Linked DNA regions of Tunicatimonas pelagia. The protein of the gene in region 1 binds, or shares a complex with, the protein of each later gene. Links are inferred from orthologs where the notes say so. Each region holds a gene or a part of one and is shown in the gene's direction. Other genes may lie near its edges. The genes, in order: P0M28_RS23755 and accD.

Region 1 (7,887 bases):
AAAAGTGATCATCTAGCTGAGTAATGTTCTCAAAATTCTCACCTTCTTGGCAACTGGGGAAGATTGCTATGAATAGAAGTCCCAGAAGGTAATGATAAGCATGGCGAAATAATCGCATATTATTAGCTATTTAATTTGGTAACTCAACCCCATTTCCCAAGCGACGCGGGGCATGATGGCATTGTTGTAAGGAATTTCAAAAAAAAGTGTCGGTTTCATATTCCACCGCAGCGGCAAATTCCGCTTTTGGGATAAGTCCCAGCCGATGCCATAGGCTAAACTGAGCATCAGTCGGTTGCGTCCTGCTCCCACCACCTGATTGACTTCACCACTATCGCCTACTTCGTAGGTAGGACTAGCGAGCCAAGAGCGGAAGTAGCCTACCCCCAGCCACCGTTCGGTGGTAAATCCTTTAGGTCGGATACCTCTGTCGCCTACTTCGGTGAGCAGAAAGGTGCCGTAGTGATTGTCTACGTGGTGGTACAATCCTAAGCTAGCGGCCAGTAGCCTACTTTTCTCTTTGGTGATGCGCTTTTTTTCTTTTAGTCGCACGGAGAAAGGACTTTCTACTCCTAGCTTAACACCCGGATGCGTGATGAACTCCCCAAAGTACGCAGCTCGCAAGTGGAGTTCCGAAAGAAAAGGGCTTTGGGCTTGTATCTCCGAGGACACCAAAAGGAGCCCACTCATACATACTATCATAATAAAGACTTGTCTCATTGATTATTACCATAATAATTATTAACAATAACTACGCGGCTTGCTATTGTATTAGCAAGACGATACTCAACCTAAAAACATACATTAGGGAGTGAGATTTTTGAGGTTAGGAGTAGGCTGATTCAGCCAGGTAGTGAGCAGTGAGATTTGTCAGAAAAATAGGCTGAACCATGACTCAGTGTTCTGTTCCTATAAAACAATCTACAGCAAAACTAGTAGGTTACCTGCACCAGACATAGTAAAAATCGGACATTATTATTGACCGAGCGTATAATGTGCTGCTGCGTGCAGTTCGTTTGGTATTTCACTTGGGGTAAACCCCGTAAACGCTTTCACTTCTTTGATCAAATGATTTTGATCCGTAAGTCCGAACTCTACCGCCGTTTTCCAAGGGTCACCCGGAACGGTTAACAACTGCCTCAGTATTCGGCTGAAACGGTGCTCCCGCAGGTAGTACTTTGGGCTTGTGCCGAGGTATTCGTAAAAGTATCGATTGAGTGTCCGCGGAGTAATGTGGTGCGTTTGGCATAGCTCATCGACTCGATAGGAAAAGTCGTAGCTTTGATCGATGTGATCTAAAATGCTCTGCATCCGGGAAATATGGTACCCTTCGGGGCGTTGCCCTACCTGAAGGTAAGACTGGAGATAAGCATTTTGCTGAGAAACATTAGGGGTTATCGCTAACCTATCTTTTAATGCTTGAAAGGAAGATCCAAAAATATCTTCGGCCAAAAACACTTTCTGAGAGGATAACTCGCGTGCGGAAAGGTGAACAAACGGACGAAGGGCAAAATAAGAAAAGGGTGGGAACCGGACGACAATGGCTTTACACCCGCTGCTAGTGGTTGTCCGGATGGTATAATTATAGTGGGGAATCAGAAAACTCTTACGAAGAGGATATTGCTGGTCTTTATAATGGAGTGTGATTTGGCCATCCAATATAAATACCCAGTTAGCCTGTAGCGCCGGAAAGTCAAAAAAACTCCCTCTCTCGAGCATCACCGGGCTAATCACGGTCAGGGGAACAGGGCCTTCCATAGATTATAGATTAAAAGAAAAGGACTTTAGGCATATATTACCGATGCTACAAAAAGCAGTCTGCAAATAAGTACTTTCTTGATAAAGCATTGTCTCATCGATTTTCGTTATGATTTTTCCGGTATTGTTAATCGATAATTACTCCTGCTATCGTATTATTGAGACAATGCCCAATCTGAAAACACGTACCGAATAGTATTGCTTTTTCATAGAAATAGAGATACGTTGGTAGGGTTAGGAAGTGAACAACAAGATAGGCTAGGAGAAAATGGGCTGAGTCACGACTTAGCATTCTATCCCTGTACGTTGCTCGAAGGTAAAATGCTACATTGGTCGTTGATTTTTCGTGAAAATGATCATTAAGAAAGGGATTTACTTTAATGATCAGGAACATTGCAGTTTTACAGGGATACCGAACTACAATCAAACCCTATTGTAGCTATATCAAGTTTGTAGGAAGTGTCGAAAATGAATACTTTTGTTATTGAATTTTTAGGCCCCGTAGTTCAACGGATAGAATTCCCGTTTCCTAAACGGTAGATACAGGTTCGATTCCTGTCGGGGCTATTTTAGTTTTTTGTAAAGTATTGGTCTGTATTCAGCAAACAGCACCCGTTAAGTGGCTATTTCGCGAGTGACTGTATTAACAAATTGCCCGCCACTCTCGATGAGCTAAAACCCAATGATAGGATAGAAAGAATAAAAAAAGCCCACTAAGGGGCTTATTGAAGTATTCAAGCGGTCTGGACGGGACTCGAACCCGCGACCTCCTGCGTGACAGGCAGGCATTCTAACCAACTGAACTACCAGACCAGTTGAAATCGGAATGCAAATATGAAATCTTATCGCCTTATTTCCAACAAACCACTTTAGTTTTTTCTTTTAATTCTGCTAGCTAAATAGCATCCCCTGCTACGCAGTTGGTAAAATTCGCTTTTTAGCCCTAGCTTTGAACTTGAAAAACAATGCACTATGGCAACAGAAAATTCAGCACAAACCTTACTAGAATTTGAGAAACCAGTGGTTGAGCTGGAGGAGCGATTAGCTGAGATGAAACGCATGGCGAATGAGAATGGCGTAGATGTGAGTGAGGCGGTTCAGACCTTAGAAGCCAAAATTCAACGCCTGAAAGAAGAAACATACTCTAACCTAACCCGTTGGCAACGGGTGCAACTCTCACGTCATCCCGACCGCCCCTATACGCTAGATTATATTTACGAACTTTGCGACGACTTTATTGAACTGCACGGCGACCGTACTGTGAAAGACGATAAAGCCATGGTTGGTGGCCTAGGGCGCATTAATGGACAAACCTTTATGCTACTAGGTCAACAAAAAGGGCGGAATACTAAGCTTCGTCAGATGCGAAACTTCGGCATGGCTAACCCAGAAGGCTACCGTAAAGCACTGCGCCTGATGAAAATTGCCGAGAAGTTTAGTAAACCTATTATTGCGTTCATCGATACCCCCGGAGCTTTTCCGGGTATTGAAGCCGAAGAGCGGGGGCAGGGTGAAGCCATTGCCCGCAACCTGCGAGAAATGTTTATGCTCAAAGTTCCGGTGATTTGTATTATTATCGGAGAAGGAGCTTCGGGTGGTGCGCTAGGTATTGCTATTGGCGACCGGGTGGTGATGCTAGAGAATACTTGGTATTCCGTTATTTCCCCCGAGTCTTGCTCGTCTATTCTGTGGCGCAGCTGGGATTTTAAGGAGCAAGCGGCCGAAGCCCTCAAGCTTACCGCGCAAGATATGCATCACTTTCAGATGGTAGATAGCATTATTGATGAGCCTTTGGGTGGGGCTCACCACGATATGAAGTGGCAGAGCAAAAAAATAGAGGAGTACATTTTTTCTACCCTGAAGGAATTAGATGCTCTCTCCCCTGAAGACCGCATTCAAAAACGCATTGATAAGTTCACTAAAATTGGAGTAGTACAGTAAACCCATCATCAATTATCCGGCCGATTGCTATGCTGAAGAATTCGGAAGAAGCGGAACCACGTCGTCGACAACTAGGGTTGGTGCTCTCCGGTGGCGGAGCGAGGGGTATTGCCCACCTAGGAGTTTTAAAAGTACTGGATGAACTCGGTATAAAGATTGGAGCAATTACCGGAAGCAGTTCAGGAGCCATTGCCGGGGCACTATACGCTAGTGGCTACTCACCCGATGATATCCTTCGGATAATAAATGAAACCAACTTCTTCCGACTTATTCGTCCCGCCATTAGTAAGACCGGATTGCTAAAGATGGACAGCGCCGAATGGCTCTACGATAAGTATCTCCCTAAAAACTCATTTGAAGAATTAAAAATCCCTCTAACCATTAATGCTACTGATTTACGTAAGGGAAAAACAGTGTATTTTTCCAAGGGTGAACTCATTCGCCCGCTGATGGCTTCTACCTGCATTCCCGTAATGTTTGAGCCAATTTCCTTTCAGCATCAACTATACGTAGACGGCGGGTTGCTGAATAACTTTCCGGCCGAAGCACTGATAGGTAGCTGCGATAAACTTATAGGTTTGCACTGCAACCCCATTGATGATACTTTTAAGGTGATGAATATCCGAACCATGCTTGAACGAACTTTTCTGCTAACCATTAATGCTAACTCTTACTCTCGCCGAAAGTACTGCGACTTTTTTATTGAACCACCCGCTCTGAATACATACCATATATTTGATTTGGGAAAAGCCAATGAGATTTTTCAGATCGGGTACAACTACGCCCGAGAGCTAGAAGCCGAGCTTACCCAGTTTTGGTCAGAAATATAATCAACAACTTATCCGTAATGTGGAAAATTATTGCGAAGATTATTTTAGGTATTTCTGGTTGGTCGTACAACAAGAATTTCCCCAAACACATTAAGAAAGGAGTCATGATTGCCGCTCCCCATACCAGCAATTGGGATATTTTCTACGCACTTTCAGCCCTTCGGCTAATGGGTATACCGATTCGGTTCACTATTAAGAAAGAATGGATGAAACCTCCGGTAGGGATTATTCTTAAAGCGTTGGGTGCTATACCTATTAATCGAAAGCAAAAAGGGCTTACACGGGAAAGCATGGTAGATGCAATGGCCAGACTGTTTGATGAACGCGATCATCTAATTGTGTTAGTCACCCCGGAAGGAACCCGAAAATACGCGAAACGCTGGCGAACGGGTTTTTACCACGTAGCTAAACAAGCCAATGTACCAATCCTTTTAGGTTATCTGGACTACGCTCAAAAAGAAGCGGGTATTCTTATGGAGCCATTCTACCCATCCGATGATGTGAACCAAGATATTGAGGCTATCAAGGAAAAGTATAAGGGCTTTACCGCCCGGCACCCTGAGCAAGGAATCTATTAGCTTTCACTTTTTTTTGATTCATGTAACTACAACAGTAGTGTATACGTATTTACAGAAAACTTTATAAATTATGAAAGCTGTAAAAATTACCTACTACGTCACACTCAGTCTATTCACCCTATTGATGATTTTCTCGGCCTTTAACTACTTCTTCAATTATGAAGACGTTAAGGGAGCATTTCAGTCGCTAGAATTTCCCACATACGTAATCTATCCGCTGGCTATTGCAAAACTGTTGGGCTTGGTGGCTATCTGGACAAAACAATCGATTGTTTTGAAGGAATGGGCTTACGCCGGATTTTTTTTCAACATCGCTTTAGCTGCCTCCGCTCACATTAATGCCGGAGATGGGCAGGCAGCCGGTGCCTTCGTTGCCTTAGCTCTACTCGCCACAGTCTACTTTACCGAAAAGAAAGTTATTCCCGAAAAATCCTTAGCGACAGCGTAGGTTTTCTATGAATCCAGTCTACTCTTCCACTCGCACCAGAAAATGATTTTTCTTTCCGCGCTGTACGAGTAAGTACTTGTTTTGTAGCAACGAAAAATTGGCCTCTGCTTCGGCGGAGGCAATCTTCTCCTTATTAATGCTTACCCCACCCTGCTGAATCATCCGGCGGGCTTCTCCCTTGGATTTAAAAACCAGTTGACGAGTTGTTTCCGCGAGCAAATCCACTACATTATCGGTTGCTTCGTATTCCGTTTTAGAGATCGTTTCCTGAGGTAATCCTTCAAAAACTTCTAGCAGAGTTTTTTCATCAATCCGCTGAATTTTCTCCAGGGCAGCATTACCAAACAGAATAGAAGAGGCATCACGAGCATTTTCAAAATCTTCGGCTGAGTGAATGCGGGTGGTCAGTTCTCCGGCCAGTGCCCGCTTGGCCTCATTCGGATTGGGCAACTGCTCTAATGCTTCCACCTCTTCTTGATTTTTAAGCGAGAAAACTCGTAGCAAACGTGACAGATCATCGTCAGCTACGTTGAGCCAGAACTGATAGAACTTATAGGGAGAGGTCATATCGGCATCTAGCCAAACGTTACCCGACTCAGACTTACCAAACTTGGTTCCGTCGGACTTGGTAATGAGCGGGGCTGTTAGCGCAAATGCATCTCCCGATGCCTTTCGGCGAATGAATTCGGTTCCGGTAGTAATATTTCCCCACTGATCCGAGCCACCCATCTGTAGTTTCACTCCGTGGTGCTGGTACAAATGGTAAAAGTCGTAGCCTTGTAGCAATTGGTACGAGAATTCCGTAAATGACAACCCGGTTTCCAATCGTTTTTTTACTGAGTCTTTCGCCATCATGTAATTGACGGTTAGGTGCTTACCCGCATCCCGCAGAAATTCCAGAAACCCAATCTTACCGAACCAATCGTAGTTGTTCACGAGTACTGCCTTATTTTCAGTCGCTTCAAAATCCAGAAATTTCTCTAATTGCTGGCGCACTCCGGCCTGATTTTCCCGAAGGGTTGCTTCATCTAGCAAATTACGCTCGGCTGATTTTCCCGAAGGATCACCAACCATACCGGTAGCTCCCCCTACCAAAGCAATGGGCTGATGACCGCTTCGTTGCAGATGCACCAGCAGCATCACCGTAGCCAGATTACCAATATGCAGTGATTTAGCCGTCGGGTCGAACCCGATATAGCCCAAAGTTTTCTCCTTAGCCAGTTGCTCCTCGGTACCAGGGGTCATATCATGAATCATACCCCGCCAACGGAGTTCTTTTATAAAGTTTTCTAAACTTGACATATAGAACAGTTTTTTTATGGGGACAATGAAATGCCCATTTTTAAGAAGCTGCAAATATAGAATTTCATTACTGAAAGTGTTAGAGAGTTAGGGTGTTAATGTGTCCGAGTCTTGGATTTCCTGTTTGTTCAAACACTTTGAACTCAGAATATCATTCCACAGATTGCCTCAGGCTTGACCACAAAGCGGCTTGAACACTCTTTGACTCTAACTAATCCAGTAACCTTGCGTTATAGTACTTAACTACTTTTTTTATCTATCCTATCATGACTAAACTGCCCGGATACGCTAAGTACCTTATTGTGTTAGCAGCCATTGTTCTGACCGCTTACGTACTTATCGTTGCAAAATCAATCCTGAGTCCGCTACTCACTGCATTAATTTTAGCATTACTACTTCACCCTTTTGGCTCGTGGTTGGAGCGATTAAAAATTCCGAGGGGTATTAGCTCAGTGCTCTCTATTGTGTTTGTCGTGCTAGTAATTGCCGGGTTATTTTACTTTTTCTCAGCCCAAGTGCGAAATATCGGAAGCGACCTGAATACCATTGAGGCTAAGTTCAATCAGGTGATTGATCAGAGTTCAGCGTGGATGGAGAGCACCATTGGTATAGCACCTCAGGAGCAAACCAATTATTTGAAAGATTCTATTACTAGTCTGTTACGGGGCAGCACGTCGTTTCTGTCTCGCACTGTTTCGGCTACGGCGGGCTTTTTTACTGCATTTTTTCTTGCTATGATCTCTCTGTTTTTCTTTCTCTACTACCGAAAGTTTTTTCTTGACTTTCTGTACCGATTGTTTTCTCCGGCAAACCATAGCGTAGTAGGCGAAACGGTAGTTAAAATAGAAAAAGTGGTTCGCAGCTACATCCTGGGATTATTCACAGTGATTTTAATTGTTGGCGTTTTAAATACTACTGGCCTCATGATACTAGGAATTGAGCACGCTGTTTTTTTTGGTGCTCTAGCTGCGGTGCTCACCATTATTCCTTATATCGGAGTGTTTGTTGGGTCATTGCTGCCTATTTTGTT
Region 2 (7,901 bases), 1.4 Mb from region 1 along the record:
GGGCTGAACTGACTGAAGGAGAGTATCTACATTTTGCACCAATGCTAGGTGACTATGCTGCTGCGCTAACAAACTTTGAGTATGAATTAATTGACTGACAGTATAAGCCAATTCAGTGTAGTAGGGCATTCGCAGCACACTATCTAGAGAAGTTAGCAACAAAGCCGATTTTAGTAATTGCTGCCCTAGTAAAGCTTGTTGCCCCGCCAAATTGAGTAAGTGAGCATCTGACATTTGCTCTTGCATTTTTTGCTTTACAAACCAATTGCTCGCTAATATCGTGAGAGCGATTAGGCCAGAGGCTAACAGGTAACGAATACTAAGGGTTTGGAATATTCGTTGGTGTAGCGAGGAAGAAGCTGAATTTATTGAGCGTTTAAAAAGCATTGATTGAAACAAAGTAACGCACTTTTGTCAATCTACGCAATTAATTAGAAGTTTATAAAAAAGCGAACTCCGAAGAGCCCGCTTCACTAAACACTATTTGAAATCATTTACATATCAGATTCTTCTGAAGCATTCTTCAGTTCACCTTCTTCAGAATAGGTTAGGGTGATGTTTGTATTCTCGTCTTTCACTTCAATTTCATATTGAGTTGTAGAGACTATCTTTTCTATGCTTTCCCCGCCAACACTGTTGCCAGATTCTACCCGTGATCGCTCGTTCAAATCATTATGATACGTAGGGTCGACAACTTCGTCAGAAAATGATTGTATGGCTGAAGCATCATCTTTTACTTCGTAGACTGCCACAATTTCCTGATTACTGTATTCACTATTTTCAAAACTGCTGAGCACACTTTCGGGCAAATCAGCTGGGCTGATTTCCGTTTTAGTCTGAGGGATAATTTCCAAATCTGCGTCGCCCTGCGGATAAGTTCCGTACTGGTTATGCTGATAATCAGCCGAAGGTTGAGCGCGATCGTTCAGTATATCTTGTTCCACTCTGGGGTCAGGCTGTTCCTCAGCTGTCTTAGTATTCTGCGCGTTTAGTTGTAAACTACTTAAAGCTGCTCCTACAGCGAGTATTGCGATAAATTTATTCATCTCTGAAAAATATTTTATAGTAAAAAAAGTAAAATGCTCACTTCATACCCTGAAAATACTATGCCAGCAGCTTATTAGTTATGTACCATTACTTTTTCCCGCTAAGGTGGGAAAGTATTTCAACAGACTGGGGAGTAGGTAGGTATATAACCCACTATAAGCCAGAAAGATATAAATGATCGTAATGGATGATGGGCTTTTTATCAGATTGGCCTACTAAGGTTTGCGCCTGAGAAGAAGCATAATATGATTTCCCCAGCCCGATTACATTTCCCTGGTACTTTAGTTGCACAACTTCACCCTTAGAGAATTCACCCTCTATTTTAATAACACCTACCAGTAGCAGGCTATTTGCTTGCTCCTGTTGGGTAAGAGCGCGATACGCCCCATCGTTTACGTGAACACTGCCTTGCTGGGCGTTCTCTGCTTGCCCGATCCAGCGTTTTACCGGAGAAACTTTTCGATTGGGCAGAAAATGTGTTCCCACCTTTTGCCCTTCGATTACTTTTTCTAGCGCATTCTCGGCTTGTCCGTTCACAATATACACCCCAATGCCCAGATCAGCCAGTTTGCGGGCAATCCTACTCTTAGTACGCATTCCACCCCGCCCAAAATCTGACTTTTCAGCTGAGATCAGTGCATTGAGTGGTTGTTGCGGGGCTACTTCAGTAATGAGCCTAGCACCCACTTGGTTGGGCGGGCGATCATAGATGCCGTCAACATTCGTTAAAATAATGAGTCGCTGAGCACCCATCATAGAAGCCAGTAGCCCCGCTAGCTCATCATTATCGGTAAACATTAGCTCAGTGACCGACACCACGTCGTTCTCGTTGACAATCGGCAGTACTTGATGACGAAGAATGCCATCCAGACAATTGCGAATATTCAGATAATGCCGTCGGCTGCGAAAATCTTCTTTGGTGACCAAAATCTGAGCACAGGTAGTGTTGTGCTCTCCGAACAGATCTCGGTAAAGCTGCATTAGTTGCGCCTGCCCCACTGCGGCTAATACCTGACGTTGCGTAACCGGGTCAGTCTTTTGTCCATCAGTAACCTGCTGCCGTCCGGCAGTAACTGCCCCTGATGAGACTAGTAATACATCGTATCCACTTTGGCGTAGGTCGGCCATCTGCTTCACCAGGGTACGTAGCAAAAATGTGTTTAACGAACCGTTAGGCCGGGCAATTACATTAGAGCCAATTTTTACAATTAAGACAGGGCGGTCCACTCTTTAACAATAAAAGCTGTGATAATAATTTTCTTGCAAGCTACTGGCTATTGGTAAGATCCGCAAAAAAAATAACCAACCTCCAAAAGAGATTGGTTATCTGCGTATGAGACGTAATTCTACCTTCCTACTGTACCTATGAATCTATTTACCTATGAGATATTCTATTGCTTACTTTGGTGGTGATAACGAATATTTCCTTACTGATTTGCAATGTTTATTAGTTAGTAGGGCTACTTCACCAAATGTCATCACTGCGTTGAATTTTTTTTGAGATTTTTTTAAAAGTCCTAGCTAGTGCACTCAGTAACAGCTTATTTCGTAGAATAAAAAAGACTCCAGAACGAAGTGTGCCCCGCCTAGTCCGAAGTATTACTTATTAGCCAAAAGGAATGGAGAAAGGTTGAATAATGAAAAAACAGAACTTATGGATCACTACTGGCTACGAAATCTGTTCTATTCATGGCTTAGATGGACTAAAAGTTGAACAGCTTGCTAGGGTTGTTGGAGTTAGTAAATCTTCTTTTTACCATCACTTTGCTGACCTTGAGTGTTTTACTAAAATTCTTTTCGACTATCATTTTGAATGTTGTGGTATTTTGGCCAGTAAGGAAAAAAGCTGCATTCAAATCTATCCAGATTTAATCAATATCCTTCTAGAGCATAAAACTGATTTATTATTCCATCGTCAGCTTAGGATTGATCGTAAGAACAGCCAAGTAGAGAAAGCATTAGTGAAGGCAAACAGTATACTCGGAAATTACTCAATGATGCTATGGGCCAAAGACATCAATCATAATTTATCTCAAAATCAGTTGGACGGATTATTTAAGATTGCTACCGACGATTTTTATATGAGGATTAATGAAAATAACCTGAACTACGAATACCTTTCCAGCTATTTTAAAGAGTTGGGGAAAGCAACAAAACAACTTGTGAGCCAATTGTACGCAACCGACTAAAAACCTAATCATCTCATTGATAGCTTTGCTTAAAATAAAATATCAATGTTATGACAATAAAAACCCATAAGTTGTGGCTAAAAATCTCTTCCGTAGCTATTATCGCCTACGCCTTACTTTTTTTTCTTGGTTCGCTTGACGCTCTGCATAGACCGATTGAAGTGGTGTTAGACCTGTCTGCATGGCCGTTTGATGGACTTCAGAATTATGATGCTCAAACAACCGTATTTCTGTCAGCTATTTTAGGCGGAGTACTGTTCGGATGGGCCATGTTAATTTGGCTGTTATCGGATATTTACGAGAAAGAACCTGAAACAATACGAAAAGCAGTACTCTTTAGTTTATTCGCTTGGTTTGTGGTTGACAGTGTAGGGTGCATCCTTTCAGGAGATAGTAGCAACGCAATAACTAATATAGCCCTCCTTCTTATACTGGTTGGGCCACTGTGGACAAAACCCAAAGAAAAAATTAAAATACGATAACACCGTGTGTAATCAATGGCGGGCTTACTATTAAATTTGGGATGAGTATACGCACTAAAATTGGTAGTAACAGGCAAGTAATCATTCTAAAACCTGTTACTGCTCGTACCGAATACTAGTAACTGCAAGCTAAAAACAATACCAGAAGATTGATGCAAATAAACAAAGTACGTGTAAATGAGATGGACAAATTACAGGAAATCGGAAAACGAACCTTTGCTGAGACTTATTCTTCAGGTAACAGTGAAGAGAATATGACCGAATATTTGAAAAGTCAATTCTCCACAAAGAAGCTAGAGACAGAACTAACTGACAAAAATACTGCATTCTACTTTGCAAAACTGGGCGGAAAAGTAATTGGCTATTTGAAGATCAATCTTGGACAATCGCAGACCGAAATAAAAGACGGAAATGCCCTTGAAATAGAGCGAATTTACGTACTAAAAGAGTTTCAAGGAAAAAAAGTTGGGCAGCTTCTCTGTAAAAAAGCAGTTGAATTAGCCAGAAAACAAAATGTGGATTACGTTTGGTTGGGAGTTTGGGAGCACAACCCAAGAGCCATCCGGTTTTATGAGAAAAATGGATTTGTAGCATTCGACAGCCATATTTTTAAACTTGGGAACGAGGAGCAGACCGACATAATGATGAAACTAGAATTGAATTAAAAAAGCAGCAGTAAAACTTTCCTGTTCAACGGTTTTTTTCAGAAATGTAAAATTCTCTCTAACTTCGCGTGTTTTCTTTAAGTTTACCAACTAGCACAACTTATCCCACTAATATGGCGTGGTTCCGACGGAAAGATAAAGGGATTCAAACACCTACTGAAGCAAAGAAAGAAGCCCCCGATGGGCTGTGGTTCAAAACTCCCAGTGGAAAGATCATTCATACCCGCGAGCTGAAAAATAATGCTTACGTAGTGCCCGAAGACGGCTATCACGTGCGGATTGGCTCTAAAGAGTACTTCGAGCTGCTGTTTGATGATAACCAGTTTACTGAACTGGACAATGGGCTAGAGTCAGGTGACCCGCTGATGTTTGTAGATAGCAAGCCTTACCCGGATCGGATAAAAGCGGCTCAGAAAAAAACTGAACTCAAAGATGCAGTTCGTACCGCGCATGGCAAACTACATGGTATTCCTTTAGTAATTGCTTGCATGGATTTTTCATTCGTAGGCGGTTCTATGGGTTCAGTAGTAGGTGAAAAAATTGCCCGGGCTATTGACTACTCCTTAGAGAATAAGGTTCCGTTTCTAATGATTTCTAAGTCGGGCGGTGCCCGAATGATGGAAGCAGGCTTCTCGCTTATGCAAATGGCTAAAACCTCGGCTAAACTAGCCCTGCTTGACCAAGCAAAAGTGCCCTATATTTCGCTGATGACTGATCCCACTACCGGAGGAGTTACGGCTTCTTACGCAATGCTGGGCGATTTTAATATTGCCGAACCCGGTGCGCTGATCGGCTTTGCCGGGCCACGGGTTATTGAGCAGACCATTGGTAAAACTCTGCCTAAAGGCTTTCAGAGCTCGGAATTTCTGTTGGAACACGGTTTTCTGGATTTTATCGTTGATCGCCGAAATCTGAAAAGCCGCTTATCTACGCTACTACGCATGTTGGAGTAAGTAGCAAATCGTACCTTAATGTGTAGTTCGATGGCTTGATTATTGAGCATACTCACCCATTCTGTCATTCAAAAAAAATAACTTAGGTACACATGGGAATATGGGATGCTTTTTTTAATCGTCAGGGACGGAACCGGGAGCGAGAGTATATTAACCAATTATTTCGGATAGCTTGGGCCGACGGAAGCTTAGACAAGATAGAAGTAGAGTATATTTATTCGGTGGGAAAAAAGTTGGGTATGACCAAGGAAGAACTTGAAGATACCCGCGATAATTTCAACCCGGACACCCTTGCGTACAAACCGCCCCGCAAGCGCGAAGAGCGATTTTTCATGCTCTTCTATTTAATTAATATGATCCGGGCTGATGGTGTAATTCATCCTGAAGAAATGCGGATTACCGAGAACATTGTGATGAAACTCGGCTACTCACCCGATACGGTAGACACTATTTTAAAGACCATCAAAATCAATCAAGATCAAGGAATGTCCCCCGAAGAAACCTACGCCAGCTTGACTGAGAAGCTAAGTTAAAAAGAGAGCATTCATATTTCCTTTTGCTAATAGAATTAGGACTAGTATGAAAAATCGTCGTTTCATCTATCGTTGAAATAAAGCTAAGGTGCATAATATGTCACGAACTGTTTATTGGGTTCGTACCAAATTATGAGTCCATGACGAGCCTCAGGATCACCATGTTCCAATATGTCTCCCTCAAAACTATCAAGATAGCTAGCATATTCAGCTTCGCTAATATTCATTCCTTCATCCTTGAAGGATATCATTCCCATGCTGATAGCGGTTTTTCTGTCGATTCCTGGGTAATCATCCCGAGAACTTAATTGGGGTAGTGCGTGAAAAATAGCAATTGTCAGTACCACCCAGGGACTCATCTTTTCGTAGCCAAATAATTCTTCATCATCTCTGAGTGATAAAAAAGGATTCTTCAACTCTTCTTTCCATAATACTTCTCCTTCTCTTGACCATGTAGAGCTTACAAATACATCATTATCAAGAACATGCACTCGTGAACAGATAGTATCTGACTCACTAATACCATCAATATCTCCGATGACTAGTATAGTTGTATCAATAGGTTCTCCTTCAAATTTGCTAATGGTTCGAAGGAGCTCCTCAATAAATTGTTTGCTTCTTGTATCGGCACCTTCAAGTAAGTCTTCGTACCTATTAATAGTGAGTGGATCGATTCTGAGAGACTTTCGTTTAAGATTATTCTCTAGATCAACAATTAGTTTAATATTCTTCTGCTCGACAGCAGTTAATAAGGAATCTACATTTTGATATTTTGGCTTATACCAATCGTACTTGCTAAAGTATTCGGCTAGATCTTCAGACTTGAATACATAACCATGCTTGGCGAATATCTCATTTCTAAGAATCTTTAGTTCATCAAGTGATTTGCTTTTCAGATCAGATCTGGTGTACGCTACTTCTTCTATAATCTCTTCTTTTTCTTGTTGAGGAGTAGCACAAGAGACAAAGAGGATGGCTATAGCTATTATTATATTTCTCACTCTACAACTATTTAATTGCTTATTTACCAGCAACTACCACGTCGTGGGTCGCCGCCCACTGAAAGAGGTTTTGCTTTTGCAGGGCGTTCGCCATCAGGTCGGGGAAGAGATCGGGGGTGCAGGCGAAAGCCGGAATGTTGTTTGCAGCTAAGAAAGCTGCGTTACCATGATCGAAGTAGGGTTTACCTTCATCGTTTAGCGCTAGCAACACGACTAGTTGTACTCCACTACCTACCAGCGAAAGAATTCGCTTCTTCATTTCGGCTACGTTGCCACCTTCGCACAGGTCGGTGATGAGTACCAGCACGGTATCGTTGGGACGGGTGACGGACTGTTGGCAGTAGCGAAGGGCTCGCTCAATATCGGTTCCTCCGCCCAGCTGCACTCCAAATAACAAATCAACCGGGTCTTGTAAGTCTTCGGTCAAATCGGCTACCGAGGTGTCAAATACCACCATGCGAGTGTTTACCGCCGGAATGGAAGCCATCACCGCCCCAAAAATGCCGGAATACACTACTGATGTACCCATCGATCCGCTCTGATCTACGCACAGAATAATGTCCTTCAGCGCACTGCGTTTGCGCCCGTAACCAATCCGGGTCTCGGGAATAATGGTTTTGTATTCGGCCTGGTAGTGCTTGAGGTTACGCAGAATAGTCGCATGCCAGTTGATTTCGTTATGTCTCGGGCGTTTGTTTCTCACCGAGCGGTTCAAGCTTCCGGTAACGGCCTGCTGCATAGGCTGGGTGAGTTTCTTCATCAGTGCATCGACTACCTTTTGTACCACTTCGCGGGCAGTATCTTTGGTCTTATCAGGAATCACCCGTGATAAGGTCATCAGGTTGGCGACGAGTTGCACATCGGGTTCCACTGCTTGCAGCATTTCCGGCTCGGTGAGCATGGAAGTGAGGTTAAGCCGTTTGAAGGCGTCTTGCTGCATCACTTGCACCACCGAACTGGGAAAGTAGGTCCGAATATCCCCCAGCCAGCGGGCTACGTTAGGCGAACTAGGTCCTAATCCACTGCCTCGT

What was found.
Region 2: the proteins of P0M28_RS23755 (region 1) and accD are in contact, whole or in part, in a solved structure (PDB 8UXZ), measured with the Escherichia coli proteins. The link is inferred for Tunicatimonas pelagia from one-to-one orthologs.

What each region holds. Positions count from the first base shown.
Region 1 is NZ_CP120683.1:5,561,036-5,568,922, reverse strand. Bases 1,834-4,714 are described here. They hold P0M28_RS23755 (acetyl-CoA carboxylase carboxyltransferase subunit alpha), read left to right. Parts: upstream 1,834-2,730; coding sequence 2,731-3,699; downstream 3,700-4,714. Other genes in these bases: P0M28_RS23745 (1-acyl-sn-glycerol-3-phosphate acyltransferase), read left to right, coding at 4,547-4,714; P0M28_RS23750 (patatin-like phospholipase family protein), read left to right, coding at 3,729-4,529. In the rest of the region: P0M28_RS23780 (alpha/beta fold hydrolase), read right to left, coding at 1-118; P0M28_RS23775 (hypothetical protein), read right to left, coding at 127-690; P0M28_RS23770 (AraC family transcriptional regulator), read right to left, coding at 976-1,758; more of P0M28_RS23745, read left to right, coding at 4,715-5,107; P0M28_RS23740 (DoxX family protein), read left to right, coding at 5,178-5,555; tyrS (tyrosine--tRNA ligase), read right to left, coding at 5,574-6,857; P0M28_RS23730 (AI-2E family transporter), read left to right, coding at 7,124-7,887. UniProt on the Escherichia coli protein: Component of the acetyl coenzyme A carboxylase (ACC) complex. First, biotin carboxylase catalyzes the carboxylation of biotin on its carrier protein (BCCP) and then the CO(2) group is transferred by the carboxyltransferase to acetyl-CoA to form malonyl-CoA.
Region 2 is NZ_CP120683.1:4,161,628-4,169,528, forward strand. Bases 3,522-6,416 are described here. They hold accD (acetyl-CoA carboxylase, carboxyltransferase subunit beta), read left to right. Parts: upstream 3,522-4,496; coding sequence 4,497-5,336; downstream 5,337-6,416. Other genes in these bases: P0M28_RS17875 (hypothetical protein), read left to right, coding at 3,522-3,718; P0M28_RS17880 (GNAT family N-acetyltransferase), read left to right, coding at 3,901-4,383; P0M28_RS17890 (tellurite resistance TerB family protein), read left to right, coding at 5,429-5,869; P0M28_RS17895 (YARHG domain-containing protein), read right to left, coding at 5,953-6,416. In the rest of the region: P0M28_RS17855 (PAS domain-containing sensor histidine kinase), read right to left, coding at 1-387; P0M28_RS17860 (hypothetical protein), read right to left, coding at 495-1,046; proB (glutamate 5-kinase), read right to left, coding at 1,201-2,274; P0M28_RS17870 (TetR/AcrR family transcriptional regulator), read left to right, coding at 2,685-3,236; more of P0M28_RS17875, read left to right, coding at 3,287-3,521; more of P0M28_RS17895, read right to left, coding at 6,417-6,870; P0M28_RS17900 (vWA domain-containing protein), read right to left, coding at 6,890-7,901.